DNA from 2 places in the Paenibacillus sp. FSL H3-0286 genome. Region 1 is predicted to be linked to the other one. Evidence: a T-box and tRNA genes for the amino acid it is inferred to sense, from the RefSeq annotation. Region 1 holds a T-box; the other holds one or more tRNA genes.

What was found. The T-box of region 1 lies ahead of metG (methionine--tRNA ligase). A T-box ahead of a tRNA ligase gene usually reads a tRNA of that ligase, here a tRNA-Met.
Region 2: it encodes a tRNA-Met, which carries the amino acid that the T-box ahead of metG (methionine--tRNA ligase) is inferred to sense. The anticodon was not compared.

The regions. Positions count from the first base shown of each region.
Region 1 covers NZ_CP150285.1:5,078,122-5,087,612, reverse strand. Annotated here, with positions in the region: gene MHB37_RS22975 (ABC transporter substrate-binding protein) at 1-209, opposite strand, end outside; gene MHB37_RS22970 (response regulator) at 228-1,472, opposite strand; gene MHB37_RS22965 (sensor histidine kinase) at 1,485-3,254, opposite strand; gene MHB37_RS22960 (copper amine oxidase N-terminal domain-containing protein) at 3,601-5,835, shown strand; gene MHB37_RS22955 (Fur family transcriptional regulator) at 6,055-6,516, shown strand; gene yidD (membrane protein insertion efficiency factor YidD) at 6,519-6,782, shown strand; T-box leader at 6,823-7,083, shown strand; gene metG (methionine--tRNA ligase) at 7,131-9,143, shown strand; gene MHB37_RS22940 (metal ABC transporter solute-binding protein, Zn/Mn family) at 9,347-9,491, shown strand, end outside.
Region 2 covers NZ_CP150285.1:956,242-965,732, forward strand. Annotated here, with positions in the region: rRNA gene MHB37_RS04110 (16S ribosomal RNA) at 437-1,994, shown strand; rRNA gene MHB37_RS04115 (23S ribosomal RNA) at 2,257-5,183, shown strand; rRNA gene rrf (5S ribosomal RNA) at 5,326-5,442, shown strand; tRNA gene MHB37_RS04125 (tRNA-Ile) at 5,500-5,576, shown strand; tRNA gene MHB37_RS04130 (tRNA-Asn) at 5,580-5,655, shown strand; tRNA gene MHB37_RS04135 (tRNA-Ser) at 5,661-5,753, shown strand; tRNA gene MHB37_RS04140 (tRNA-Glu) at 5,770-5,841, shown strand; tRNA gene MHB37_RS04145 (tRNA-Val) at 5,848-5,923, shown strand; tRNA gene MHB37_RS04150 (tRNA-Met) at 5,939-6,015, shown strand; tRNA gene MHB37_RS04155 (tRNA-Met) at 6,087-6,163, shown strand; tRNA gene MHB37_RS04160 (tRNA-Asp) at 6,189-6,266, shown strand; tRNA gene MHB37_RS04165 (tRNA-Gln) at 6,283-6,357, shown strand; tRNA gene MHB37_RS04170 (tRNA-Lys) at 6,365-6,440, shown strand; tRNA gene MHB37_RS04175 (tRNA-Leu) at 6,456-6,540, shown strand; tRNA gene MHB37_RS04180 (tRNA-Gly) at 6,548-6,622, shown strand; tRNA gene MHB37_RS04185 (tRNA-Arg) at 6,633-6,709, shown strand; tRNA gene MHB37_RS04190 (tRNA-Pro) at 6,742-6,815, shown strand; tRNA gene MHB37_RS04195 (tRNA-Gly) at 6,828-6,898, shown strand; gene MHB37_RS04200 (YdeI/OmpD-associated family protein) at 7,000-7,464, shown strand; gene MHB37_RS04205 (GreA/GreB family elongation factor) at 7,534-7,989, opposite strand; gene MHB37_RS04210 (sporulation protein Cse60) at 8,386-8,580, shown strand; gene katA (catalase KatA) at 8,732-9,491, opposite strand, start outside.

The DNA of each region.
Region 1 (9,491 bases):
GTCTGAATATGAATCTCTAGCTCGGGATGCTGGGATTGATACTGGTCAATGAGCGACTCAAGACCTGATCCAGCAGTGAGCCAGATGTTCAGCTGTATCGGGTCTTGTAAAGCGGTATCTTCCTTGGAAGGGGAGAGCTGACAACCACTTGTATTAAGTAACAAGCCAAATGTTAATAGGACAGTAATCAACTTACCATTTACATTCAAGAGAAACACACCTCTGCTTTATTTGTTGTGCTTCTGAAATTCCTGAGGAGTCATCCCCATGTATTTCTTAAAAATGAGGCTGAAATACGCAGGATCCTTAAAGCCTACTAATTCGCTAACCTCATATACCTTGAGAGTAACATTCTCTAATAATTCAGTAGCTTTTTGAATACGAAGTTTGGTAAGAAAGCTAGAGAATGGTTCCCCTACATCATCTTTAAACAATCGGCCGAGATAGGTAGGATTCATATACAGTTCGTCTGCGATCATCTTGAGGGAGAGATTTTCTTGGAGCCGGGAATTCATAACCTCAATCATCATAGAGATTACCCTGCGCGTTGCCTTTACTTGTAGTTGTTCAGTGAGCTGTGGAGAAGCCGAATGCATGGAGAGGTCTCTGAAAAAGATAACGGATGGCGTACTCTCTTTTTTGACCTGCTGACAAGCTTCCAGACTCTCATGATAGGCGGTTGCGAGTGCCCCCAATTGATAGTGAGGGTTAGAGACCCCTGCACAGAATGGCGATTTCAGAATGCCCGATAGCTTATGCAGCAGCTCTTGTGTCAATACCTCATCAACGCGGTTAGGCTGCTCAAGAGGATAGAATAATAGCATGATGGCTTCCTGCTCCTCTTGAATGCCAACAACGTTGGCATACAGCGCAAAACATTCTTCTAATATATTTATAACCGCTGCATACATGGCTTGTTCCGACCAGTTCTGTGGCATGCCCACTCCAAGATGGTTTACGGTTACGACTACAAAGGAATGAAAAGGAGGAATAAGTTGTTCTTCAAAATAGGGTAACGGGATGCCGTAAAGAAGATCAGATAAGCGTTTCTCCCGAAGGTTTTTTTCTCTTAGCTGCGTTAATTGCCTCTGCTGTTTCTTCAATTGAAGACGTTCATATACGCCTGTTGCGACTTCAAGAATATGTTCTACTGAATTTGGTTTAACCAAATATTCCTTTACACCATAACGGATGGCTTGACTGGCATAGGTGAAGTCCTGATAACCTGTGAGCAGCACGGTTTCAGTGTCTGGATAACATTCATGGATATGCTTTGCGAGTTCCAGCCCATCCATGCCGGGCATTCGGATATCGGATATCACCAGATCAACCATATGCTCTTTTAACAATTGCACAGCCTCTAAACCGTTCTCTGCCGAGCCAATAATGCTAAAGTTGTGATTCGCACTTCCCAGCATTTCTGACAGAGAACGGCGAACAAAACTTTCATCGTCCACGATTAACACATTCATCGTTGTGCCCCCTTAACTTTGATCATACTGTAATGGAACAGTGACCTTCACAAATAAGCCACCAAGCTCGCTTGTTGATAGCTGTAGACCAAATTCCTGTCCGTAGATCAGCTCTATGCGATGATTTAGATTGGATAGTCCAATTCCGGTATGAAGCAGCTTCTCCGGATTAACCTCACCGCCGACTAATGCGTCTGCCATACTTTCCTCGCTCATGCCGTCCCCGTTGTCTTCTACAGTTAACACCAGAGAGGTTCCTTCACTATAGGCGCGTATGCGAATTAGCCATACTTCCCGAAGTGTGGGTTCAAGTCCATGAGTAATGGCATTTTCGACAAGTGGCTGAAGGGTTAATTTCATAAGCTGGCCATTCATAACCTCAGGATTTACAAAAAGATCAATCTGCAATTTGTCCTCGTAGCGCAGCTTCTGGAGAAAAATGAATCGTTCTAATTGCTTTAAATCCTCCTCAACTGTAACGAATTCGGATCCGCGGTCAATACTATAGCGGAGCAGATCACTTAGAGCGAGTACCATTTGGGACTCTTCCTGCATGCGCTTGTTGGCGAGCGACCAATAGATTGTATTCAAAGTGTTATAAAGAAAATGCGGGCGGAATTGCGCTTTGAGTGCTACGATCTGAGCTTGCTTTTCACTAATTTGTTTGCTGGATAGGTCAGCTATAGTATGATCCAGGTTTTGGAGCATCGAATTATAGCTTGAATAAAGGATAGCCATTTCTTTGTTCATGGTTGTTTTTACAAAAGGTAAAGTAGTTCCCCGTTCGACATTGCTCAGCTTGGTTGCCAGATTACGAAGGGGCTTGGATAGGGTCCAAGAGAAAAAGAAAGTGAATAGTAGGGCAGCACCCATCCCCAGCAGGCCAATTAAAATAATATTCCGGCGGATCGTATTTAAATCTTTAACAGCGTCTTTAGAATCAATGTAAGCAAAAACGCTCCACTCGCTATAGTCGGAATAGGCATAGGATACGAACAGATTGCGTGAGTTTATTTTTTGTGGAACGATTCTGGCTTTATGATTGCTGAATTGTTTTAGAAGCCCGTCGTTCATATAGAGTCCAATTTCTTTTGGATCTGTGGAATAGACAATGGTATTAAATGAATCAACAACTTGGATTTTCTCGTTTTTGCCGAGGTGAAATTGGCTGACAGCGTTATGGATAACCTCGACAGGGAGGACAAGAAACAGGGTTCCTAACCGGTTTAGATCATTCCAATCATTAATTTGTCTGGCTCCCATCACCACAGGGATATTACCGTTCTGCCATACATCTACACCGAACCAGACCATTCGGCCTTTATTCTGTGCTATAGCCGGAAACCAATAAGCATCGCGGATTTCCTTTTCGCTGTCCCAGATGACCTTTAAGGAACTGCTGTTGGTATACACCTGATCATCGGACAGACCGAGCAGCTTGAACTGGATGTCAGAGTTTATGGAACGTGTCTGTTGATCTATGTAACGAGTAATTTCCATGGCGTCTGTACGAGGTGAACGTGACAACGCTAAGTCTCCCAAGGTTTCTTGAATCAAGGGACTGAACATGATCGTAGAAGAAAGCTTATCGTTATCCTGAAGAATTGCGTCCATTTTACCTTGAAGTTGCTTGACGGATTCCAGGATATATTGGTTGGAGCGGTTTAGAACAGCTTGAGAGGAAGAGCGGTAGGACAAAAAAATGGTGAATCCTACGATGGTGAAGATGATTAGAGAGAAGCCCATGATTAATTGAACGAGGATGGAGATTTTTTTGGACATGTTATCCCTCGCATGTAAAAGATATTCTTCCATACATTGTAACAAAAGCAAATGAAAGCGAATATAGTCAGACGAAAAATAAACATATTTATAGAAAAAATCTCATTTTTTTCAGGGGAAACAGCGTGGTTGTCCAACAATATTTAATACAGCGTTAATCTTTCTTTACTTAATAATGAAACTTTTTATGGTGGCATGCGTCTAATACTATGTTTGTTATGACGATCGTGGCAAAAGCTTTTTGCCGCCCTACCGTGGGTGGCAGCATTTTGCGGGGAATATAAGAGGAGTATGAAAAAGACAGAGACCTACTTATATTTACAAATAGGAGCAGAGGAGTTATATCATGGATTTGAAAAAGTTAACGTTAGTTGCTGTTTTGGCCGTATCTCAGGCCGCCGCGGCAGTGCCGGCTTTTGCTGAAGCTGTCAATAATACCCCAAGTAATACTACTGTAGTTGGGACAGTTGTTTCAGCTGCGCCGGAGGTAATGCCAGAATCTACTGATCCATTGCCGCCATTGCCGACGGAGACGCCAGGAGGAGTAGTGTCACCGACACCAACACCTACTCCAATTCCTGCAGAGACAGTTGATCCTACGGCTACTGTTGAACCTACAGCAACAATTGCACCTACTGCAACACCGCTTCCGACTGCAACACCTGGAGTTACTACAGAACCTACAACAACAGATGGTGCTCGTGCTGCGGCTAACAGTCAGCTTATTCTTATGATGAACAGCAACAAAATGTATCAGAACGGCCAGGAATATTTAGCTAATCAGCCTATGGCAGTGAAAAACGGCGTATCCTACGTTTCGATCCGGGCTATGGTAGAACGTGTAGGCGTGAAATACGTTTATGATTATAAAACGAAAGAAACCATTGTTACCAAGGGAAGCGACGTTATGCGCTTTAAGACCGACAGCAAGGTCTATACAGTTAATGGTGAGAAGAAGACGATGAAAGGTCCAGCTTACCAATACAAGGGGACTTTCATGGTTCCATTGACATCCATAACTGGAGCACTGGGCATTCCATATACCGTTGATAATGTGCAAAAACGAGTAATCCTTACATTAAACAACAAACCTAAAGCTTCCTTTACAGTGCCAACTGAAATTTACGCCGGTGAACCAGTGACCTTCGTAACCTCCAGCTCGTCACCAAATGGTGTAGCTATTGTGGATGAAAGCTGGGGAGGTAACAAGCAGGATATCTATGATCAACCAGGATATTATGTAGTAACCTATTCCGTAATGGATGCGAATCAACAGTGGAGTGATCCTTACACCATGACCATCACAGTGCTTAAACCTAATACACCTCCAGTTGCTAATTTCACTACAGACAAGGATTCATACAAGATGGGTGAAATGATTACTTATACCGATCTAAGTAGCGATCCTGATGGTGATGAAATTACCGTAACTTGGACGAACAAGGCCGAGGCTTTCTTTACTCCGGGTCCAGCGACAATTGCTGTCCAAGTAAAAGATTCACATGGCGCGATCAGCACGTTTGAGAAAACCGTTAATATTTCGGATGAAATCTTGTACAGTAAAGAAGATTTCAACAGATTATTTGCATCTCCGGGCAGTGTGTTTAGCATCGATGGATCAATGGTTCCGACTTGGCAGCAAGTAGCTTATAATCTTTCTTCCGAGCCTTATAAACTAATTCGCAGCAACAGCCCAGAAACGGTGTATACAGAAGGTGTTACTTACCGTGAGACTTCATTGGGTAAAACCCGCTTCTTGATTCACCACAAGAATAACCTGAATATTAAAGCTAAAGTGTATGTGATTGCTACGAATAACAATTTGTACCCAACGACGCTTACAACCGAATATGTGGGCTTTGCAGGACCAAGCACATATCCTGAAGGTACTGGTAAAATGTCTGTAGAACGTTATTGGAAATCTATGCTTACAAATGAGCATTATAAAACGATTGTTCTGCAACCAGGGGAAAGTGTCTCAATTCTGACTGATCTAAACCAAATTGCTATGAAACCAAGTGAAATTGTTTCACTTCAAGCGGACTTATTTAGTGATTATCCAATCGATTATAATGTCATGTTGATTGATGCGAATAAAGATCCACTGACTACACTTCCAACACTTCCAGTTCTGGATCGAGACGGAGTGCATAATCGGGGAACTTACGAAGATTCTACTCGTATTATCACGGTTACCGATGAGGTAGGAAAAACTCCTGCAAAACTTCTGCTAGGCGATAATTCCAGTGATAAGAACCTGGCTGGCGTAGACCCAATGGCAGGTACGGAAGCATCCAATGCCGGTAATTTCGGGGTATTATACAAGATCAGATTCGAAAATGTTGCACCAAACTCATTGATTACGTTTAATCCACGTGGCGGTAACTATATGGGGCCGGTTATGGTTAATAACCAAATCGTGCATATGCCAAGCGTGGGAAGTCTCTCGAACGCTGACATGAACAGTGTGGTTTATCGTAGTGGTGAGTATGGAGGTTCTGTGGAGATTTTGTTCACAGCAGCTTCAGGCAGTAACTTGCCGGTCAATTTCCTCATCACTCCACTTCCAGCAAAGAAATAACAAATAGGAATATCCCTATAAGCTCTATTGGGGAATTATCTACAATAAAGGCCCGGCTGAATATTCCGTAAGGGAATACGCAGCCGGGCTTTTGTTTAAATATAATAATTCAGAGGTTGCGTAGGGGCGCTTCATGGTGCTTCATTGACGGGGCATTTATTTTGGGGCATTATTAAGAGAGTGAAATATAAATGAACTGATCTTATGGGAGATGAGCGTATGCTGTCGACAGAACAAATATTAGAAGTCATGTCGGGGCAAGGACTGCGAATCACCGACCAACGCAAAACGCTTGCCCAGTTATTCGGCGAGAATAAGGGATATTTGTCAGCGAAGGATGTATATGAGCATATGGGCCGTAAGTATAGGGGACTTAGCTTTGATACGGTGTACCGCAATCTTCGTGTAATGGAAGAGCTTGGTGTGCTTGAACAGATTGTCTTTGAAGACGGAGTGAAGTTCAAGGGAAGCTGCAATCATCAGGATCATCACCATCATATGATCTGCCTTCAATGCCAAAAGACCTACCCGATTAATTTCTGCCCGATGAATTTAACGGATACACCCGATCAATTCCGGGTAGTCAAGCATAAATTTGAGGTGTTCGGTTATTGCAAAGAATGTGAAGAGAACCGGGAAGAAGAATTAGTTGCAGCATCAGATAAACAAAAGGGACTTTAGAAATGGTGACCCTACGCAGAACGATTCAGGCGCCTATTCGGGTGTACCGCAGGTACATTTCCCCTATTAAACCTGCAACCTGCCGCTTCTATCCAACCTGCTCTGCCTATGCCCTGGAAGCCATTGAAGTCCATGGTCCATTGAAAGGCTCATGGCTTGCAGCTAAGCGGATTGCCAGATGTCATCCCTTTCATCCTGGAGGACTTGATCCTGTGCCGCCTCTTCAAGATGAATCTGCTGAGAAGGATTCTGCCCCTGCGACTTGACATGGGGCCTTACCATTGGGTATATTCACAAGTAATAGTATGAATTCCGAAGAACGGATAAGTAAATCGTTACGTCCATTACAGAGAGCCGGAATATGCTGAAATCCGGTATGGAGCGTTAGATTGAATATGGTCCGGGAGGAACTGTGTTCGAGCGGGAACTGCAATTGTGGTTCACGTAAGATAACAGCGTGATCCAGCGTTAATGGACAGTTCCCGCGAGGGAACTGGCGAAGCCTGCGCTCTGTGAAGAGACAGGAAATTTGGGTGGTATCGCGTGAGTTATACTCTCGCCCCATTATGGGGGCGGGAGTTTTTTGTTTTTTAATAAGAAAGGATGATTACTGAATGAGTGAGAAAAAAACGTTTTACCTAACGACACCAATTTATTATCCAAGTGACAAGCTACATATCGGACATGCTTATTCAACCGTGGCAGGAGACGCAATGGCCCGTTACAAACGTCTGCGCGGCTACGAAGTGCGTTATCTAACCGGTACAGACGAACATGGACAAAAGATCGAGCGGAAGGCAGAGGAAGCAGGAAAGACCCCTCAGCAGTTCGTAGACGACATTGTTGTTGGTATTAAGGAGCTATGGCGTAAGCTGGACATTTCGAACGATGACTTCATCCGTACTACGGAAGAGCGGCATAAAAAAGTGGTACAGGATATTTTTGATCGGTTGCTGCAGCAAGGAGACATCTATAAAGGTGAATATGAAGGCTGGTATAGTATCCCAGATGAAACCTTTTACACAGAAACGCAATTAGTTGATATAGTGCGTGATGACAACGGTGTGATTACTGGTGCAAAAAGCCCAGATAGCGGCCACCCGGTTGAGCTGGTGAAGGAAGCAAGTTATTTCTTCCGGATGAGTAAATATGCGGATCGTTTGCTGCAATTTTACGAGGAGAATCCAGAGTTTATTTTGCCGGAATCCCGTAAGAACGAAATGATTAACAATTTCATCAAACCCGGACTGGAAGACCTTGCAGTTTCCCGTACAACCTTTGATTGGGGCGTAAAAGTTAAGGGCGACGAGAAGCATGTCGTGTACGTGTGGATTGATGCGTTGACTAACTATATTACAGCTCTGGGGTACGGTTCCGAGGATCGCAGCTTGTATGACAAGTTCTGGCCTGCGGATGTACACATCGTTGGTAAAGAAATCGTTCGTTTCCATACGATTTACTGGCCGATCATTCTGATGGCGCTTGGTGAACCCCTTCCGAAAAAGGTGTTTGCCCATGGCTGGTTGCTCATGAAAGATGGAAAAATGTCGAAATCTAAAGGTAACGTAGTTGATCCTGTGACACTGATTGATCGTTATGGCTTGGATGCATTGCGTTATTACCTGCTGCGCGAAGTACCGTTTGGTTCGGATGGCACGTTCACACCGGAAAGCTTTGTAGACCGGGTTAACTATGATCTTGCCAACGACCTTGGTAACCTGTTGAACCGTACAGGGGCTATGGTTGAAAAGTATTTTGCAGGCGAGATTCCGGCATATGAAGGAAATGTAACAGCATTTGATGGTGAGCTTCAAGCTGCGGCTGAGAATACTTATGCCAAAGTAGAAGAAGCTATGGAAAAAATGGAGTTCTCCGTGGCGTTGACAGCTATCGGAATATTCATTAGCCGCACCAACAAATATATCGATGAGACACAACCTTGGGTGCTTGCCAAAGATGAAAATAGAACCGCCGAGCTGGCTTCTGTGATGAGACATCTGGTGGAAGGTCTGCGTACCGCTTCAATCCTGCTGCAGCCGTTCTTGACACAGACACCAGCAAAGATCTGGGAACAGCTGGGTATTGAGCCTGGTGAGTTAACGACTTGGGATAGCGGTAAGACCTTTGGCCTGATTCCGGCAGGAACAAAGCTGGTGAAAGGCAATCCAATCTTCCCACGTCTAGATGTGGAGCAAGAGGTAGCTTATATTGCCGAGGCTATGGGCGCTGGTAAAGCTGCGGCTGAAGTGGCGGAAGCGGCTGCTCCTGTTGCTGCGGACTCCGAGCCAGTGGAAGAGCATAAAGAGGAAATCGGCATTGACGATTTCGCTAAAGCAGAGCTGCGGGTAGCTCAGGTTATTGCTGCAGAGCCAGTGAAAAAAGCTGACAAGCTGCTGAAGCTGCAACTGGATCTGGGTTATGAACAACGTCAAGTGGTTTCTGGTATCGCGAAATTCTATACACCGGAAGAGCTGGTGGGACGTAAAGTGATTTGTATCGTAAACCTTAAACCGGTGAAGCTGCGTGGGGAGTTGTCCCAAGGGATGATTTTGGCGGCTTCTAAAGATGACCAGCTAACGATCGCTACCGTGCCGGACAGTATGCCAAACGGAGCAGTAGTGAAATAAGACAATACTGTTGTAGAAATTTTTTAATGAGGTTGCTTGAACAAGGGAATGCTCCTTCAGCCGGGTTGGTTGTGGGAGCATTTCTTTTTTATAAAGGACGATACCGTCTTTCTTCTGAGTGAGGTTTCTTTGTTGACTTATCGTAACGATTACTATTATACTACTAATAGTAAAATTTACGATTTGAGGGGTAGATCAATATAATGGCGGCAATGAAATCACGTATAAGTTTGCTCGTCCTTGCACTGGTACTTGTATTTACACTAAGTGCATGCGGACCTAAGAGCAGTGGAAGTATAGTTGAAGGGAAAGTAAATGTAGTTACAACCTTTTATCCTATTTACGAGT
Region 2 (9,491 bases), 2.9 Mb from region 1:
TCATGCAAGGTCTTTATATGAATCACCTCTTTGCCAAAAAATAATGGAATTGATACCTATGTATGAAGGGGCTCTGATGTTAAATAGATAGACGCGGAAAAGGGGAATACGGTTGCGATACAATTGCGGAGAAGTATGTGTTTAGTTTTTTTAAAATAAAGCTTGCAATGGATCTCTATACATGATATATTCTAAGTCCGGCCAAGAAGTACACATGCCGAGCTCGAAAAAGAAGTTAAAAAAAGAGCTTGACATTAAATAGCCGAACATGATATAGTATAAGAGTTGCTGCTGAGACATTAAATGGCACCAACGAGAACTTGATCTTTGAAAACTGAACAACGAGTGAGTAGGAAATCACGCAAGTGAAATCCAAATTAGAGAATTAATTTTCTCGTCAGATGTTTCAAAATGAGCATATCGCTCTTTTCAATACTAATTGGAGAGTTTGATCCTGGCTCAGGACGAACGCTGGCGGCGTGCCTAATACATGCAAGTCGAGCGGAGTTACTTTGAAAGCTTGCTTTCAAAGTAACTTAGCGGCGGACGGGTGAGTAACACGTAGGCAACCTGCCCTTCAGACTGGGATAACTACCGGAAACGGTAGCTAATACCGGATAATTTCTTTTTTCTCCTGAGAGAAGAATGAAAGACGGAGCAATCTGTCACTGAGGGATGGGCCTGCGGCGCATTAGCTAGTTGGTGGGGTAACGGCCCACCAAGGCGACGATGCGTAGCCGACCTGAGAGGGTGAACGGCCACACTGGGACTGAGACACGGCCCAGACTCCTACGGGAGGCAGCAGTAGGGAATCTTCCGCAATGGGCGAAAGCCTGACGGAGCAACGCCGCGTGAGTGATGAAGGTTTTCGGATCGTAAAGCTCTGTTGCCAGGGAAGAACGTCCGGTAGAGTAACTGCTATCGGAGTGACGGTACCTGAGAAGAAAGCCCCGGCTAACTACGTGCCAGCAGCCGCGGTAATACGTAGGGGGCAAGCGTTGTCCGGAATTATTGGGCGTAAAGCGCGCGCAGGCGGCTATTTAAGTCTGGTGTTTAAACCTTGGGCTCAACCTGAGGTCGCACTGGAAACTGGGTGGCTTGAGTACAGAAGAGGAAAGTGGAATTCCACGTGTAGCGGTGAAATGCGTAGATATGTGGAGGAACACCAGTGGCGAAGGCGACTTTCTGGGCTGTAACTGACGCTGAGGCGCGAAAGCGTGGGGAGCAAACAGGATTAGATACCCTGGTAGTCCACGCCGTAAACGATGAGTGCTAGGTGTTAGGGGTTTCGATACCCTTGGTGCCGAAGTTAACACAGTAAGCACTCCGCCTGGGGAGTACGGTCGCAAGACTGAAACTCAAAGGAATTGACGGGGACCCGCACAAGCAGTGGAGTATGTGGTTTAATTCGAAGCAACGCGAAGAACCTTACCAGGTCTTGACATCCCTCTGAATCTGCTAGAGATAGCAGCGGCCTTCGGGACAGAGGAGACAGGTGGTGCATGGTTGTCGTCAGCTCGTGTCGTGAGATGTTGGGTTAAGTCCCGCAACGAGCGCAACCCTTAACTTTAGTTGCCAGCAGGTAATGCTGGGCACTCTAGAGTGACTGCCGGTGACAAACCGGAGGAAGGTGGGGATGACGTCAAATCATCATGCCCCTTATGACCTGGGCTACACACGTACTACAATGGCCGGTACAACGGGAAGCGAAGCCGCGAGGTGGAGCCAATCCCATCAAAGCCGGTCTCAGTTCGGATTGCAGGCTGCAACTCGCCTGCATGAAGTCGGAATTGCTAGTAATCGCGGATCAGCATGCCGCGGTGAATACGTTCCCGGGTCTTGTACACACCGCCCGTCACACCACGAGAGTTTACAACACCCGAAGTCGGTGGGGTAACCCGCAAGGGAGCCAGCCGCCGAAGGTGGGGTAGATGATTGGGGTGAAGTCGTAACAAGGTAGCCGTATCGGAAGGTGCGGCTGGATCACCTCCTTTCTATGGAGAATCGTTCTCTGCAATGAGGACATTCAAATCGGAAGCTCAGCTTCCAAAACTCAGGTTTAGGCCTGTTACTCACTCGTTGCTCAGTTTTGAGAGTTTAAGCTCTCAAGTAAGACTTGATCCTTGAAAACTGGATACCGAAACGAATTTGCGTTTTAGAACATCTTTTAGCAACTTGTGTAAACAAGTAAATGTTATTAGTGAGATGATTCCAAAGAGAATGTCATCGTATGATATTTTCCTGCGGAAAAATCAAGGTTAAGCTAATAAGAGCACACGGAGGATGCCTAGGCGCCAGGAGCCGACGAAGGACGTGGCGAACAACGAAACTGCCTCGGGGAGCTGTAAGCAAGCTTTGATCCGGGGGTGTCCGAATGGGGAAACCCAGCTGTGGTAATTCGCAGTTACTCATTTCTGAATACATAGGAAATGTAGAGGCAGACCAGGGGAACTGAAACATCTAAGTACCCTGAGGAAGAGAAAACAATAGTGATTCCGTCAGTAGCGGCGAGCGAACGCGGAACAGCCTAAACCTAAGAGCTTGCTCTTAGGGGTTGTGGGACGTCTCACATGGAGTTACAAAGGAATATGGTAGGTGAAGAGGTCTGGAAAGGCCCGCGATAGAGGTAAAAGCCCTGTAACCTAAACTGTATTCTCTCCGAGACGGATCCCGAGTAGTGCGGGGCACGTGAAACCCCGTATGAATCCAGCAGGACCATCTGCTAAGGCTAAATACTACCTGGCGACCGATAGTGAAACAGTACCGTGAGGGAAAGGTGAAAAGCACCCCGGAAGGGGAGTGAAATAGAACCTGAAACCGTGTGCTTACAAAAAGTCAGAGCCCTATTAATGGGTGATGGCGTGCCTTTTGTAGAATGAACCGGCGAGTTACGTTTAACATGCAAGGTTAAGCCGAGAAGGTGGAGCCGCAGCGAAAGCGAGTCTGAATAGGGCGAATTAGTATGTGGACGTAGACCCGAAACCGTGTGATCTACCCCTGTCCAGGGTGAAGGTGCGGTAACACGCACTGGAGGCCCGAACCCACGTACGTTGAAAAGTGCGGGGATGAGGTGGGGGTAGCGGAGAAATTCCAATCGAACTCGGAGATAGCTGGTTCTCCCCGAAATAGCTTTAGGGCTAGCCTCGGTATAAGAGTAGTGGAGGTAGAGCACTGATTGGGTGCGGGGTCCGCAAGGATTACCAAGCTCAGTCAAACTCCGAATGCCATATACTTATTGCCGGGAGTCAGACAGTGAGTGCTAAGATCCATTGTCAAAAGGGAAACAGCCCAGACCATCAGCTAAGGTCCCCAAGTGTGTGTTAAGTGGGAAAGGATGTGGAGTTGCACAGACAACCAGGATGTTGGCTTAGAAGCAGCCACCATTGAAAGAGTGCGTAATAGCTCACTGGTCGAGTGACTCTGCGCCGAAAATGTAACGGGGCTAAACACACCACCGAAGCTATGGCTAGATACGTATGTATCTGGGGTAGGGGAGCGTTGTGTAGGGGTTGAAGGTGTACTGAAAAGAGCGCTGGACACTACACAAGTGAGAATGCCGGTATGAGTAACGAAAAGATCAGTGAGAATCTGATCCGCCGAAAGCCCAAGGTTTCCTGAGGAAGGCTCGTCCGCTCAGGGTAAGTCGGGACCTAAGGCGAGGCCGAAAGGCGTAGTCGAAGGACAACAGTTTGAAATTACTGTACCACCGTAATCCGCTATGAGCGATGGGGTGACGCAGGAGGGTAGTGACGCGGACTGATGGATGTCCGTCTAAGCAGTGAGGCTGATGTGTAGGCAAATCCGCACATCATTAAGGCTGGGCTGTGATGGGGAGCGAAAATTATAGTAGCGAAGGTCATGATCTCACACTGCCAAGAAAAGCCTCTAGCCAGGAGAAGGTGCCCGTACCGCAAACCGACACAGGTAGGCGAGAAGAGAATTCTAAGGCGCGCGGAAGAACTCTCGTTAAGGAACTCGGCAAAATGACCCCGTAACTTCGGGAGAAGGGGTGCCCCGGTAGTGTGAATAGCACGAGGGGGCCGCAGTGAAAAGGCCCAAGCGACTGTTTAGCAAAAACACAGGTCTGTGCGAAGCCGCAAGGCGAAGTATACGGGCTGACGCCTGCCCGGTGCTGGAAGGTTAAGGGGAGTGGTTAGGGGTAACCCGAAGCTATGAACCGAAGCCCCAGTAAACGGCGGCCGTAACTATAACGGTCCTAAGGTAGCGAAATTCCTTGTCAGGTAAATTCTGACCCGCACGAATGGCGTAACGACTTGGGCGCTGTCTCAACGAGAGATCCGGTGAAATTTTAATACCTGTGAAGATGCAGGTTACCCGCGACAAGACGGAAAGACCCCATGGAGCTTTACTGCAGCTTGATATTGAATTTGGGTACGATCTGTACAGGATAGGTGGGAGCCGTAGAAATCGGAGCGCAAGCTTCGGTGGAGGCGCCGTTGGGATACCACCCTGATCGTATCTAGGTTCTAACCTAGTGCCCTTATCGGGTACGGGGACCGTGTCAGGCGGGCAGTTTGACTGGGGCGGTCGCCTCCTAAAGAGTAACGGAGGCGTTCCAAGGTTCCCTCAGAATGGTTGGAAATCATTCGCAGAGTGCAAAGGCATAAGGGAGCTTGACTGCGAGACCTACAAGTCGAGCAGGGACGAAAGTCGGACTTAGTGATCCGGTGGTACCGCATGGAAGGGCCATCGCTCAACGGATAAAAGCTACCCTGGGGATAACAGGCTTATCTCCCCCAAGAGTCCACATCGACGGGGAGGTTTGGCACCTCGATGTCGGCTCATCGCATCCTGGGGCTGAAGTAGGTCCCAAGGGTTGGGCTGTTCGCCCATTAAAGCGGTACGCGAGCTGGGTTCAGAACGTCGTGAGACAGTTCGGTCCCTATCTGTCGTGGGCGCAGGAAATTTGAGAGGAGCTGTCCTTAGTACGAGAGGACCGGGATGGACGTACCGCTGGTGCACCAGTTGTTCCGCCAGGAGCATGGCTGGGTAGCTACGTACGGACGGGATAAGCGCTGAAAGCATCTAAGCGTGAAGCCCCCCTCAAGATGAGATTTCCCAATTAGTAAGACCCCTTGAAGACGACGAGGTAGATAGGTTGGAGGTGGAAGTGCAGTAATGCATGGAGCTGACCAATACTAATCGGTCGAGGGCTTATCCTAAAAATACCCCAAAAAGTGAAGAAGAAGCTGCGAAGCTAATTCCGAATACTTTCCGGGGGCCCCGTAAGAAGGGCAAACGCAAATTCGTTTCGGATTCAGTTTTCAGGCGATTAAGCCTGAGCATTTACGCTGTAAATGCCCGTTTGGTGGCGATAGCGGAGGGGTTCCACACGTACCCATCCCGAACACGACCGTTAAGCCCTCCAGCGCCGATGGTACTTGGACCGAAGGGTCCTGGGAGAGTAGGACGCCGCCAAGCGGACAACCACATTACCCGTGGTATTTTTTTTGCCCTTAATATTAATATGTCTTAGAAGGGCCTTTAGCTCAGCTGGTTAGAGCGCACCCCTGATAAGGGTGAGGTCGGTGGTTCGAGTCCACTAAGGCCCACCATATTCCCTGATAGCTCAGTTGGTAGAGCACTCGACTGTTAATCGAGTTGTCACAGGTTCGAGTCCTGTTCGGGGAGCCATTTATGGAGAGGTGTCCGAGTTTGGCCGAAGGAGCACGATTGGAAATCGTGTAGGCGCCACAAGCGTCTCGAGGGTTCGAATCCCTCTCTCTCCGCCATAAAAATTATTAGCATGGCCCGTTGGTCAAGGGGTTAAGACACCTCCCTTTCACGGAGGTAACATGGGTTCGAATCCCATACGGGTCATATCATGGAGGCTTAGCTCAGCTGGGAGAGCATCTGCCTTACAAGCAGAGGGTCGGGGGTTCGATCCCCTCAGCCTCCACCATATTATTTTCACTGACGCGGGGTGGAGCAGCCCGGTAGCTCGTCGGGCTCATAACCCGAAGGTCGCAGGTTCAAGTCCTGCCCCCGCAACCAATTTACTCTTATACATTATGTTTAGGGATAAGCTGGTATGGTGAAAATGAATAGTATATACTTATTAATGACGCGGGGTGGAGCAGCCCGGTAGCTCGTCGGGCTCATAACCCGAAGGCCGCAGGTTCAAATCCTGCCCCCGCAACCAATTTACACTTATGCATTATGTCTATGGAACCGTGGTGTAGTTGGCCTAACATGCCTGCCTGTCACGCAGGAGATCGCGGGTTCGAATCCCGTCGGTTCCGCCATTTAGTTAATTATTATTGGGGATTAGCCAAGCGGTAAGGCAACGGACTTTGACTCCGTCATGCATAGGTTCAAATCCTATATCCCCAGCCATTTATGAGAGCCATTAGCTCAGTTGGTAGAGCACCTGACTTTTAATCAGGGTGTCGAAGGTTCGAGTCCTTCATGGCTCACCATTTTTTTTTAAGTGTGCGCGTGTGGCGGAATTGGCAGACGCACCAGACTTAGGATCTGGCGTTTCACGACGTGGGGGTTCGAGTCCCTTCACGCGCACCATGTTTTTGCGGACGTGGCTCAGCGGTAGAGCATCGCCTTGCCAAGGCGAGGGTCGCGGGTTCGATTCCCGTCGTCCGCTCCATATAGATTTTGCGCCCTTAGCTCAGCTGGATAGAGCGTTTGACTACGAATCAAAAGGCCGGGAGTTCGAATCTCTCAGGGCGCGCCATTTTTATTACTAAGCAGTTATAGTATTGTTAACGGGATGTAGCTCAGCTTGGTAGAGCACCTGGTTTGGGACCAGGGGGTCGCATGTTCAAATCGTGTCATCCCGATTTTATACCTTTGCGGGTGTAGTTCAATGGTAGAACTTCAGCCTTCCAAGCTGATAGCGTGGGTTCGATTCCCATCACCCGCTTATAAAGAGAGACACCTGCCGGTATTAGGCGGGTGTTTTTTTGTATAGTTAAGCACGTATGGATACAATAGGAACTAGAGATTTTATTTGAGGAGGGGCCAATGTTTGAATTTGAAGCAAGGTTAGTCAGACCAGATACGAATGGGAGTTGGACATATCTTACGGTTCCTTTTGACGCTGAACAAATATATGAAACTAAATCAAGGATACAAGTTAAAGGAAGCCTGAATGACATTCCCTATAGAGGAACACTCATGCCGCATGGTAATGGGAAACATTTTATGGTCGTGAAAAAAGAACTGCGAGACTTAGCCCATGCTCAACCTGGAGATATAGTTCGGGTGACAATGGAACAAGATCATCAATTGCGAGAGATAGAAGCTCCAGAAGATTTTCTGGACGCACTAAGCAGCAATGAGCAGGCAGAGGTATATTATAACAGCTTGGCTTATTCCTATCGGAAGGAATATGTGAGCTGGATCGAAGGGGCGAAAAGACCGGAAACCAGAGCAGCAAGGATCCAGAAGTCAGTTAATAAGCTGGAAGAAGGTTTGAGGCTTAAATAATAGAACAGCGTCCTCCTCCTTAATATCTGGAAAGGGACGCTGCTGTAGCGGGTATATAAGGGATCGTCCTTATATAAGAACGCCTACTTCACCATTATTCACGAACTTAATGCTTTCGATCTTCACCTCTAGTTGACCTGAAGGAATCGCTAGCTGACAAGTACTGCCGAGCTCAGCCAGCAGCAGCTGCATGCCTATAGGTGACAACATAGAAATCTTGTTATTGTTAGGTTCTGCTTGGTTAGGAAATACGATGGTATAGATATCTGTAGTATTATCGTCCAAGTAACGAAGCTGCAGCTGACTTCCGATAAAGACCTGTGAATTTAAATCTTCACCATTGAACTCAGTTAGTAATTGTTCCAGCTCGGAGCAATAACGGGATAACAGCGTTTCAGCGTTGCTTCTATCCTTGCTCCGTACCGGAAAGTACTGATTTAGAAATGCGATTTTTTCCTCATCAAAATAGATAAGCTGCTGAAGCAGCTGTGTCCGTGAGCCTTCATAGATAAGACTATGGTTCATAGTAGATTTCACCCCCTCTAAGTAGCACATTCCTTGTAAACCTGTTATGGTGTGTTGCCATCTTAAAATCCCTCCTATACAAATAGAGGTCCCCCAATGGAGACCTTCTGATCAGTATACCAGCTTCTATTTGTAAATCCAATCCATTTTAAAAGGGGAATTAAAACCTTCTAAATATTGTAATGAAAACCTTTGACTATTACATACTTGGGTGCTATGATAGGCTGATGCATAGGCATTTCGTAGAAAACTGCGAAATGCCTATACTGTATTTTGAAGATATTTTTACATTAATTGTTACCTGGGGAGTGATACGCCATGTACATTTCGTTGAGTTCACATATAGATTCCAGAACTATAAAATAACTACTTAATTTATTAAAGGAGGAGATCAGGATGATTCAAGTTAAAGAGTTTGTAGATGCTGATAATTCTTATGCAGAGAATAAAGCTAATGAGTTCCTGGCAGGACTACGGGAGGAACAGATTGTGAATATCTGTTACGGTTCGGTAGTTAAATCATCACGTGATGGGGCAGAGCACCAAAGAACCACTATACTGGTCGTGTATAAGACAAATGAAAGGCAATAACTGGAACACGTTTTTTTCATGTCTATCCATTGTCTCCACGCTGGGCGTTGTGATTGTCATCATTTATTATGTTTTCAGCTAATTAGCAAAAAGAGGACCTTTCCCATCTACGGGCAAAGGTCCTCTTTAGTTTATAAGTGCATTTACAATCTTACATTCCGTCTGGTACAGATAAACCCAAACCGGATGCGATACGCTGTCCCAAGTCTGGATCAGCTTTAAAGAAATGCTCAATCTGGAGACGTTTGATATCGTTACTTTCAACAGGAGTCATAGCGCCAACGATATTTTGAACTAGACGGGTACGTTCTTCTTCAGACATTAGACGGTACAAGTCACCTGGTTGTGTATAGTGATCGTCACTATTGTAGGAGACACTATCCGCATAACCAGAGACTTCGAACGGCGATGTTTTATGCTGCGGTGATTCTTTAGGTCCTCCTAAGCTGTTAGGCTCGTAATAGGCACCGGAACCGCCATTGTTGCCCAAGGCCATACCACCATCACGTTGATAGTTCTTCACTTCTACTTTTGGACGGTTGATAGGTAAACTGTTATGGTTAGGGCCAACCCGGTGGCGGTGTGCATCACCATAAGCGAACAGACGGCCTTGTAGCAATTTATCCGGCGAAGCTTCAATACCAGGAACGAAAGAGCCGGGGGAGAATGTAACTTGTTCTACTTCAGCGAAGTAGTTCTCCGGATTGCGATCCAATACCATACGTCCAACCTCGATTAACGGATAATCTTTTTGCGACCAGACCTTTGTTACATCAAATGGATCAAAACGGTAAGTTTTCGCATCTTCGATTGGCATAATTTGCACGTAGAGCTTCCAAGCAGGGAAATCTCCTTTATCAATAGCATTAAACAAGTCCTCTGTATGATAATCCGGGTTTTCCCCAGCGATT